2 regions of the Pseudomonas fungipugnans genome follow, and region 2 is predicted to be linked to the other one. Evidence: riboswitches for the same ligand, from Rfam matches in the RefSeq annotation. Region 2 holds a riboswitch; the other holds the start of a gene.

Region 1 (5,418 bases), 1.5 Mb from region 2:
TCAACGCCGCAAACCCCGCCAATATCAGGTAAAGCCCTACAAAACCTTGGCGCGGTTCGACGAATGAAATCAGCGGAATCGTTGTCGCGCTGGCATTCGGCCTGGCGTATGTGGACGGCTGGGCGGTGATTGCGCTGGGGGCGGCCTGCATGTTCGTGGTGCGAGGGTTGCCAATTTCGTCGCGCCGCAATGGCAATCCCTCAAAAGATCGCAGCCTGCGGCAGCCCCTGCGGGTTTGCGCCGTCCGGCAGGGCGGTGTTTTATCAATGCATCTCGGTGAACGCGAGTTTCACGCCGATGGCGATCAGCACAGCCCCCATGGTGCGGTCGAACCAGTGGCCCATGCGAGCAAAACCGGACCGAACGCGCTGCTGGCTGAACAGCATCGCCACCAGGCAGAACCAGCCAGCGGTGGCAACCGCCAGGTAAATCCCGTAACCGGCCTGCACTGCCAGCGGCGTGTGCGGATTGATCACCACGGTGAACAGCGACAGGAAAAACAGCGTGGCTTTCGGGTTCAGGCCGTTGGTGACGAAGCCCGAGGTGAACGCGCCGCGAGCAGTGCGCTCGCCCACTTCCTTGTGCAAATCGTCGGCGACCGGTTTCGCCGGCTGCGCGCGCAAGGCCTTGAAGCCGATGTACAGCAGGTAAGCAGCGGCGGCCCATTTCAAGGCATTGAACAGCACGATCGACTGCGACACGATTAGACCGATGCCCAGCAGCGAATAACCGACGTGCAGGAAAATCGCCGTGCCGACACCCAGCGCCGTCCACGTCCCGGCGCGACGACCGTGGGTCACGCTCTCACGCACCACGACCGCAAAGTCCGGGCCGGGGCTGGCCACGGCGAGCAGGTGAATCAGCGCAACGGTCAAAAATTCTGTCCAGTACATGGAGGCTCCTCTGGGGTGGCTTGGTGAATAAATAATTCTGAAGCGAACTCAGTCTCTGTGGCGAGGGAGCTTGCTCCCGCTGGCCGCGAAGCGGCCCCAATTCAGGCAACCGCATCTTGTCGGTCAGACCGATTCATCCGGTTTACGACCGCTTCGCAGCCGAGCGGGAGCAAGCTCCCTCGCCACTGGTTTATGCGTCAGCCTTGCTTGATGCGTAACCATTTGTTTCATCTGGTAGGCTCGGCAGATTACGCCTTCAGTTCATTGCACAAAAGGTACAGTTGATGACGAACACTCGCCGCGCCGTTTTCCTCGACCATCCGTCCCTGGACCTGGGCGACCTCGACCTCACGCCGTTGCGCGAATGCTTCAGCGACCTGCAACTGTTTGCCCAGACCACGCCGGACCAAGTGATCGACCACCTCAAGGGCGCCACCGTCGCCATCAGCAACAAGATTCTGATCGATGCCGCCGCCATGGCCGCCAGCCCTGAATTGAAACTGATCCTGATCACCGCCACCGGCACCAACAACGTCGACCTGGCCGCCGCCCGCGCCCACGGGATCACGGTCTGCAACTGCCAGGGTTATGGCACGCCGTCGGTGGCCCAGCACACGATCATGCTGCTGCTGAATCTGGCCACGCGCCTGGCCGATTATCAGAAAGCCGTCGGCGAAGGTCGCTGGCAGCAGGCCAGACAATTCTGTCTGCTGGACTACCCGATTGTTGAGCTGGAAGGCAAAACCCTCGGCCTGCTGGGTCACGGCGAACTGGGCGGTGCGGTGGCGCGGCTGGCCGAGGCATTCGGCATGCGCGTGCTGCTGGGGCAGATTCCGGGCCGCCCTGCCCGGCCGGATCGCTTGCCACTCGATGAGCTGCTGCCACAAATCGACGCCCTGACCCTGCACTGCCCGCTCAATGAACACACCCGTCATTTCATTGGTGCACAGCAACTGGCCTCGATGAAACCCGGCGCCTTCGTGGTCAACACCGCTCGTGGCGGTTTGATTGATGAACAGGCTTTGGCCGACGCCTTGCGCAACGGCCATCTGGGCGGCGCTGCCACTGACGTGCTGAGCGTCGAGCCGCCGACCGCCGGCAATCCCTTGCTGGCCGATGATATTCCACGGTTGATCGTCACACCGCACAACGCCTGGGGCAGTCGCGAAGCACGGCAGCGGATCGTGGGTCAATTGAGCGAAAACGCCCAGGCGTTCTTCAGCGGTACAGCGCTGCGGGTCGTCAGTTGATAAACTGCGGCACTTTTTTTCAAGGAGCAGAGTATGGATCCGCGCAGTGAAGTACTGCTTCGTCAGCCCGAGTTGTTTCAGGGTTCGGTATTGCTGGCCGGGTTGCCCGCCGATGATCTGCTCGGTCGTCTGCCCGATGCCCATGGCTGGTGCTGGCATGCCGGCGATCAAGCGGCGCTGGATGCGCGTTTCGCCGAGCGCAGCCACTTTGGCGTCAACGTGCCCGAGCGTGAATTCGATACCGCCGTGGTGTTCCTGCCCAAATCCAAGGACCTCACCGACTACATCCTCAACGCCGTTGCCTCGCGCCTGGCGGGCCGCGAAGTGTATCTGGTCGGGGAAAAACGCAGCGGCATCGAAGGCGCCGCCAAGCAACTGACCCCGTTCGGCAAACCGCGCAAGCTCGACAGCGCCCGGCATTGCCAGTTGTGGCAGGTCACTGTGGCTGAAGCGCCACAAGCCAAATCCCTGGAAAGCCTGGCGCAGACTTATGAATTGCCATTGGCCGAAGGACCGTTGAAAGTCATCAGCCTGCCGGGCGTCTTCAGCCACGGACGCCTGGATCGCGGCAGCGCCTTGCTGCTGGAGCACCTGGACAAATTGCCAAGCGGCCACTTGCTGGACTTCGGGTGTGGTGCCGGTGTGCTGGGCGCGGCGGTCAAACGTCGTTACCCGCACAATCAGGTGACCTTGCTCGACGTCGACGCGTTTGCCGCCGCCAGCAGCCGCCTGACATTGGCGGCCAACGGTCTGGAAGCGGATGTGATCACCGGTGACGGGATCGATGCGGCGCCTATGGGTCTGAGCGCGATTCTGAGCAATCCACCGTTCCATGTCGGGGTTCACACCGATTATTTTGCCACCGAGAATTTGCTGCGAAAAGCGGCGAAACATCTGAAAAACGGCGGCGAACTGCGCCTGGTGGCGAACAGCTTCCTGAAATATCAACCGTTGATCGAGGAGCATCTGGGAGTCTGTGCGATCAAGGCCGAAGGACAGGGTTTCAGGATTTACCGGGCCAAACGCGGCTGAAACCTCTTTTAAAAAAGAGGCTTGCTCTATCCGATTTGCCTAGGCAGAATCCGCTCCGTCCTAGGGGAGTAGTCTCCCACGAGCGCCATGCTCGTCCGGCATACGTCAACATACTTGGTCCTCAGACCATGGCGTATGCGGCCCAAGCGTCCACACAGATGGATCGCTGGGTTTGACAAGACCTATGACACGAACACCTTACCCGGGGCGGGGAGGCTGTACGTGTCATAGCCGTGTCGACCCGCCCCTTAGGAAAACCCTGATGCTGGATTCTCTACTCGTTCCCACCGCTATCGTTGCCTTGGCCGAAATCGGCGACAAGACGCAACTGCTCGCCCTCATTCTCGCCGCGCGCTTTCGCAAACCCTGGCCAATTATCGCCGGTATCGTCGTCGCGACCCTGGCCAACCATGCGGCAGCCGGCGCGGTAGGCGCCTGGTTCGGCAGCCTGGTGTCGGATGCGGCACTGCACTGGATCCTCGCCGCCAGCTTCACTGCCACCGCCTTGTGGACGCTGGTGCCGGACAAGATGGACGACGACGAAGCCAGCACCGCGCGCAAATTCGGGCCGTTCCTGACCACGCTGATCGCCTTTTTCCTGGCCGAGATGGGTGACAAGACCCAGGTCGCCACGGTGATGCTCGCGGCGCAATACCCGGAACTGTGGCTGGTGATTATCGGCACGACTGCCGGCATGCTGATTGCCAACGTACCGGTGGTGCTGGCCGGCAACTTTGCCGCCGACAAACTGCCACTGACGTTGATCCGTCGTCTGGCGGCTGCGGCGTTCTTTGTGCTGGCGATTGTTGCGGTGTACAAGGCGATGCAGACCAGCGGGTGGGTTTGACGCGGTAGGTCGATAGACCGCGTTATCGTTCTTCGCGCGCAGGCTCGCTCCCACATCAGATCTTTGGTGCACACAATCTGTGAGCAATGGAGATCCCGTGTGGGAGCGAGCCTGCTCGCGAAGGGCCCCTCAGCCTCGGCGCATAACCCTCAGAAATTCGCTGCCTTCAATGCTCAGTCAAGGCATGGGCAGGCTCCCCCCCTGATCCATTTGCGACACAGGCCAGTCAAAAACAGTCAATTCGCTCCACTGCGCTCATGGCGACCCAGCCACCGGCCGATACAGCACTGCAGACGTCCTCTTGCGTGCGGAGCATCCATGAAATTCAAGTCGATCCAGTTTTCCGTGGCAGCCCTTGCCGGTGCCATCGTTCTTAGCGTCGTCGCGGCGCTGGTGCTGTACGCGTTGTTCTCCGGGGCGCGGACGCAAGAGATGGTCCAGGAACGCACCCAGGCGCAATTCGAGCAAGTCATCGAACAACGCCTGACATCCCTGGCACAAACCCAGGTCAGCCAGATCCAGCGCGAGCTCGAAGCGCCGTTGTTGATCGCTGGCGGTCTGGTGCGGGTCAACGAACTGATCGGCACGCCGGGGGCCGACGGCCAACCGCAGTTGAGCCTCAGCCGTGAGCAATTGATCAACCTGATCAAGGAAAACGTCGCCCGCAACCCGAAAATTCTCGGCACCTACATCGGCTGGGAAAAAAACGCACTGGACCACAACGATGCGACCTACGTGGACAGCAAAGTCGTCGGCATCGACGCCAGCAACGGGCGCTTCCTGCCATGGTGGTTCCGTAACGAAGACGGCAGCCTGGGCCTGGACAAGCTCGCAGACGTCGATGACCAGAAAGTCCTGTCCACCGGCGTGCGCGCCAGCGAGTACTACCTGTGCTCCAAGGAAAACAAAAAATCCTGCGTGATCGATCCCGCACCCTACAAGGTCGGCGACAAGATCGTCATGCTCGCCTCCTTTATTGAACCGATCATGCTCAACGGCGCCTTTCAGGGCATCGTCGGCGCCGACCTGTCGGTGAACTTCATCCAGGACATGCTGCTGGGCGCCAACCAGAAACTGTACGGCGGCGCTGGCGTCATGGCGCTGGTCGGCAGTAACGGCCGGATCGTCGCCTACACCAAAGACCCGAGCAAATTCGGCGAGAAGGTCAGCGACATTCTCGACAGCCAGCAAATCGCCAACATGGCCAACATCAAGCGCGGCGAAGTCACTTATACCGTCGACAAGGCCAACGACCGTATCGAGTTGTACCTGCCGTTCGGCATCGGTCAGACCGATGCGCGCTGGACACTGATGCTGCAACTGCCGCTTAACGCGGTGATGGCCGACCTGCAAAAACTCCAGGGCGACCTCGACAAGCAGCGCAAATCCGACACCT
Region 2 (5,418 bases):
AAACCCAAACCCGAGAATGTCGAGTTTTTTGCCCATACCGATGAGTGTCTGTCGGCGGGTTACCGCGCCTGTCTGCGCTGCAAGCCGCTGGACGCTGCGGCCATCGCCCCGGACTGGGTGCAGCGGCTGCTCGCCTCGGTGGACGCCCAGCCCGAACAGCGCTAGACCGACGCGCAACTGCACGCCGAAGGCATCGAGCCGTTGAAACTGCGGCGCTGGTTCAAGCAGCATTTCGGCATGACCTTCCACGCCTGGCTGCGCACCCGGCGCCTGGGCATGGCGTTGGGCGGGATCAGACAGGGCGAGTCAATCGATAACGTGGCATTCGATTCCGGCTACGAATCCCTGAGCGGTTTTCGCGATGCGTTTCAAAAGTCTTTCCGTATCACGCCGGGTCGCGCCGCCAACAGCGAGCCGCTGCTGTTCACCCGATTGACCACGCCTCTGGGGCCGATGATTGCGATGGCCGAGCGGCGCGGGCTGGTGTTGCTGGAATTTCTCGATCGCCCGGCCCTGACCCGCGAAATCGAAGCCCTGCAAAACCGTTATGGCTATGCCGTGGCACCGGGGCACAACGTTCACTTGCAGCAAATCGAAGCTGAACTGGCGCAGTATTTTACCGGCCAGTTGACCGCGTTCAACGTGCCATTGCACACGCCCGGCAGCGACTTTGCCCGGCAGGTCTGGGCCGAGCTGGCGCAGATCCCCTATGGCCAGACAAGCACCTACGGCGCCCTCGCCACACGACTCGGCAAACCCGGCGCCAGTCGTGCCGTGGGCCTGGCCAACGGGCAAAACCGACTGGCCATCGTCCTGCCCTGTCACCGGGTAACAGGTGCCGACGGCTCGCGGACAGGCTATGGTGGCGGTCAACCGCGCAAGGCGTTTTTGCTCAGGCTGGAACACGCCGTGTTGCAGATCACGCAACAACTCGCATTCTGACCAACCGAAGTTTTTTCAAAGGAAAGGAAAATCGATGGAAGCGCTCGACCAACAGTTTCACACCCTGCACCAGGATGGCCTGCTGATCCTGACCAACGTTGCCGATGCGGCCGGAGCAAAATTGGTACAGCAACTGGGCAGCAAAGCCGTGGCCACCAGCAGCGCGGCGGTGGCCTGGGTGCACGGTTATCAGGACGGCAATTCCCTGCCCCTTGAACGCCTGGTTTCCACGGTCGAATCCATCGCCCGGGTAATCAGCGTGCCGCTGACCGTGGACATTGAGGCGGGTTATTCCGATGACCTGGTGCGGGTGGCCAACGTCATTGATGCGGTGATTGCCGCCGGTGCGGTCGGGATCAATATCGAGGATGGTTTTTCGGCGCCGGATTTGCTGGCACGCAAGATCGAAATCGCCCGTCAGGTGGCTGAGCGCCGTAACGTCAAGCTGTTCATCAATGCCCGCACCGATGTCTATCTAAAGAGCCTGGTGAGCGCTGAAGATCGCGTCGCCGAGACGCTCAAGCGCGCCGCGTTGTACCAGGCCGCCGGGGCCGATGGCCTGTTCGCCGCTGGCGTCACTGCCGAGTATGAAATCGCCGCGATCTGCCGTGGTACGCCGCTGCCGGTCAACGTGCTTGGCTTCCCGTGCCTGCCCTCTCCCGAAACGCTGCAAGGCCTTGGCGTGCGCCGTTTGAGCGCCGGTTCCAGCATCGCCGAGTTCCTGTATGGCGCCATGGGTTCGCTGGCCAAAAGCTTTCTGGAAACCGGCAAGCTCGACAGCCATGACCTCAAGGCTTTCACCTATGGTCAGGTGAACGGCCTGTTGGCACCCTGATGCCCGACCGCTACCGGGCCGCCAGCCACTTCCTGGCGGCCCTTGACGACGACTGGCGCCGCCACATCGCGGCGACCGGTCCGTGCCTGCATCAACCGCATCCGGCGCGCGATCCCTATGAATCGCTGGTGCGGGCGATTGCCTATCAGCAACTGCACGCAAAAGCCGGCGATGCGATTCTCGGCCGGTTGCTGGCGCTATTCCCTGCTTCTGGCTTTCCCCGGCCCGAGCAGATCCTGGCAACCGAATTCGATCAACTGCGCAGCTGCGGCTTTTCCGCCAGCAAAATCGCCACGATCCAGGGCATCGCCCAAGCCACGCTGGACGGCGTGGTGCCGGACTACGCCACGGCGCTGGCGATGGACGACGAGGGGCTGATTGAGCGCCTGGTGAGTTTGCGCGGGGTCGGTCGCTGGACCGTGGAGATGCTGCTGATCTACAGCCTGGAACGCCCGGATGTCTTGCCGGCAGATGACTTTGGCGTACGCGAGGGTTATCGACGATTGAAGGGGCTGGAGGTACAGCCGAATCGGCGGCAGATGATTGAGATCGGGTTGGCGTGGAGTCCGTATCGGACGGTGGCGGCCTGGTATTTGTGGCGGGTGGGCGGCAGGTAGACCGCGTTATCGTTCTTCGCGAGCAGGCTCGGCCCCCACATTGGATCTTCAGTGGACACAATTTTTGTGTACGGCACAGATCAAGTGTGGGAGTCGGGCTTGCCCGCGAAGCAGGCGGCTCGGTCTATCAGGCCGACAGGTGCTCATAAAGAATCGTCGCACCGACGATGATCAGTACCACACCGCCGAGCATCTCCGCACGCTTGCCCATCACGCTGCCAATGACCCGGCCGAGCATCACGCCGATAGTGACCATGGTCATGGTCGCCAGGCCGATCAGGCCGGCTGCCAGCCAGATGTTGACGTTGACGAAGGCCAGGCCCACGCCCACTGCCAGCGCATCAATGCTGGTGGCGAAACCGGTGACGGCCAATAACCAGAAACCATGTTGTTGCGGTTTTTCCGTCTGCTCGTCGGCGTCTTCAGGTTTGACCCCGTTATAGATCATGTGCAGGCCGAGGAGCAGCAGCAGGGTGAAGGCGATCCAGTGGTCCCAGCTGGCGACGAACTGCGAGGCGGCCTGGCCGATGAACCAGCCGACAATCGGGGTGATGGCTTCGATTACGCCGAAGATAACGCCGACGCGCAGGGCTTGCAGCAGTTTGGGTTTGTGCAGGCTGGAGCCTTTGCCGATGGCGGCCGCGAAGGCGTCGGTGGACATGGCGAAGGCAAGGAATACAAGAGAGGCTAGGTTCACGCTGAAACATCCGGTCGGGCTTGAGTCCACGACATAACCGCACGCCCGACTTCAGCGCAGATATGTCGATGGTCTCACCAACCAGAAGGTGCCCGCACCACGGCATGTTGCCGAGAATGTTGATACGGGCGCTTGCGACGAATCGCAAACAGGCTACTCCCCAAAGAGGCGCGCAGCTTAACCGGGCGGATGTGAAAAATCCATCTGTTTGGGTTTGACAGGTTGACTGGATTGCAGGAGAGAGCGTGCTCCGGGCGGTGCTCCGACCATCAAGGTCGGCTGATACACCGCCATCGCGAGCAAGCTCGACTCCCACAAGTACAGGCACCGGTTCAGCTACGGGTTGTCAGGCCAGCTCCAGTTCCTTGACCTCGACCGACGGCTTCGCCTCGAAGCGGTCCGCCAGAAACGGTGTGATGTCGAGCGGCAGCGCTTCATCGTTCACCAGTTTATCGAGCAGCACCCCGGTGATTGCCGACGTCAGAATGCCGGTACGGAAGTGCCCGCAGGCATTGAGGTAACCGCCCACCCCTTTCATCGGCCCGAGGATCGGTAGCTCGTCCGGCGACCCTGGACGCAACCCGGCCCAGGTACGCTTGAGGTTGACGTCCGCCAGTTCCGGAATGCAGCGTACTGCGCCCTGCACCAGCCCGGCGATTTCCGGGTAGGTGGTGGTCACGTCAAAACCCTTGTCCTCGGTGGTGCTGCCAATCAGGATCTCGCCGTTGTCCTTTTGCGCCACGTAGCAGTCGCTGGTGGTCAGGCAACCGCGCAGGATTTTCGGCATGCGCTCGGTGAGCAGGATTTGCCCCTTCACCGGGTTCACCGGAATCCGGATGCCGGTGGCCATCTCGCTCAGGTCCGCCGCCCACGCCCCCGCCGCGTTGATCAAGGTGGCGCAATGGAACACCCCGGCTTCGGCGGTTTGCACGCCGGTGACCCGCGATCCGTGGTGCAGCACCCCGGTGACGTTGGTGTTGAAGTACATGTCCACGCCATTCTGCCGGGCACCCTCGGTGTAGGCATCGCACAGGCGGAACGGGCTGACCTGGTGATCGCAAAGGAACTCCAGCGCCCCTCGCGCCTCATGGCTGACGCTCGGTTCGGCCTCGCGCAGGGCTGCCTGATCGAGCCAGCGGATCTGGTCGGCGAGGTGCGGAATGCAGGCGACGATGTGCTCGGCGTAGAGCCGGTCTTCTTCGTCATAGATGACAAATTTCAAACCGGTCTTCTCGAACTTGAAATCCATCCCGTGGTTGTCCCGCAACTCGCGGTGCAGAGCCGGGTACAGGGCGTTGGACTGCAAGGCGAAATCGAAGAACGACTGCGGCAGGATGTGCGGCGTGCTGGCGTCCACCACCACCGCCGAGCCCTGGGCCTCGCGCTTGCGATTGGCCGACATCATGCGAAAGAAAATCACCCCGCAGCCCAGGCCGACCGACTCACCGATGGCCCACAAACCGCCCGCTGAAGCACGGGTCGCGTTGCCGGGACGCTTGGCGTCGATCATGGCGATGCGCAGGTCTTTGCGCTTGGACAACTGATAGGCGCAGGACGCGCCAATCACACCGCCGCCGGCGATGACCACGTCGTAGAACTTACTCATGGGAATGGGCCTCCGTGGCCGCGTTGTGGAAAGCCGAAAACGGTACCGGATCGATCGGGAAACGCGGACGCAGCCAACCGACGTCTGAACGTCCAGTGGCTTCGCGCAGACGGTCGCTGCAATAGCCGACGCACATCCGCCCCTGGCAGTCGCCCATGCTCACACGGGTGCGCATTTTCAGGCTGGCCATGTCTTGTACGCCTTGCGCCAGCGCCAGGTCGATGTCGGCGCGGGTCGCGTGTTCGCAGCGGCAGATCACCGTGTCGGCCGCCGGCAATGCGGTTTGCCCGGCGCCGCGTTCGGTGTAGCGATCAACGGCGGCACGGAAGCGCACGATGGCCTTGAGTTTCGACAGATAGCGGTCACGACGCACGCGAGCCAACTCGGCTTCGAGGACGCCCCGTTGCAACAGGATCGACACCGCCGCGATCTTGCCGGCGAGCATGGCCGCTTCGCCCCCGCGAATGCCGCCCATGTCACCGGCCAGGTGCACACGCGGTTCGCTGCTTTGCTGCCAGCTACTGGCCGTGGCGCGCAAATAGCCGTCGTCGCTGAAACCATGATCCAGGCCCATCTGCTGGCTGAGTTGCGTGCGTGGAATAAAGCCGTAGCCGACCGCCAGGGTCTGGGCATTGATCCGCTCGGCGCGGTTCAGGTCCGGCACCCAGGTGGCAGAATACGGCGCCACGGTCACCGAATTCAGTTCACCCTCGCCTTGGGC

The links. Region 2 has a riboswitch for manganese ahead of mntP (manganese efflux pump MntP). Riboswitches for the same ligand answer to the same signal wherever they lie in the genome.
Region 1: another riboswitch for manganese. It lies ahead of POF45_RS10830 (TMEM165/GDT1 family protein); the one in region 2 lies ahead of mntP (manganese efflux pump MntP).

The regions. Positions count from the first base shown of each region.
Region 1 is NZ_JARBWL010000001.1:2,624,947-2,630,364, forward strand. Features, by position in the region: partial or broken gene POF45_RS10810 (MFS transporter) at 1-94, opposite strand, end outside; gene POF45_RS10815 (LysE family translocator) at 264-893, opposite strand; gene POF45_RS10820 (2-hydroxyacid dehydrogenase) at 1,178-2,143, shown strand; gene POF45_RS10825 (methyltransferase) at 2,177-3,175, shown strand; yybP-ykoY riboswitch at 3,226-3,349, shown strand; gene POF45_RS10830 (TMEM165/GDT1 family protein) at 3,438-4,022, shown strand; gene POF45_RS10835 (methyl-accepting chemotaxis protein) at 4,341-5,418, shown strand, end outside.
Region 2 is NZ_JARBWL010000001.1:1,161,711-1,167,128, forward strand. Features, by position in the region: partial or broken gene POF45_RS04600 (bifunctional transcriptional activator/DNA repair enzyme AdaA) at 1-942, shown strand, start outside; gene POF45_RS04605 (isocitrate lyase/PEP mutase family protein) at 977-1,777, shown strand; gene POF45_RS04610 (DNA-3-methyladenine glycosylase family protein) at 1,777-2,394, shown strand; gene mntP (manganese efflux pump MntP) at 2,522-3,091, opposite strand; yybP-ykoY riboswitch at 3,097-3,260, opposite strand; gene hcnC (cyanide-forming glycine dehydrogenase subunit HcnC) at 3,438-4,697, opposite strand; gene hcnB (cyanide-forming glycine dehydrogenase subunit HcnB) at 4,690-5,418, opposite strand, start outside.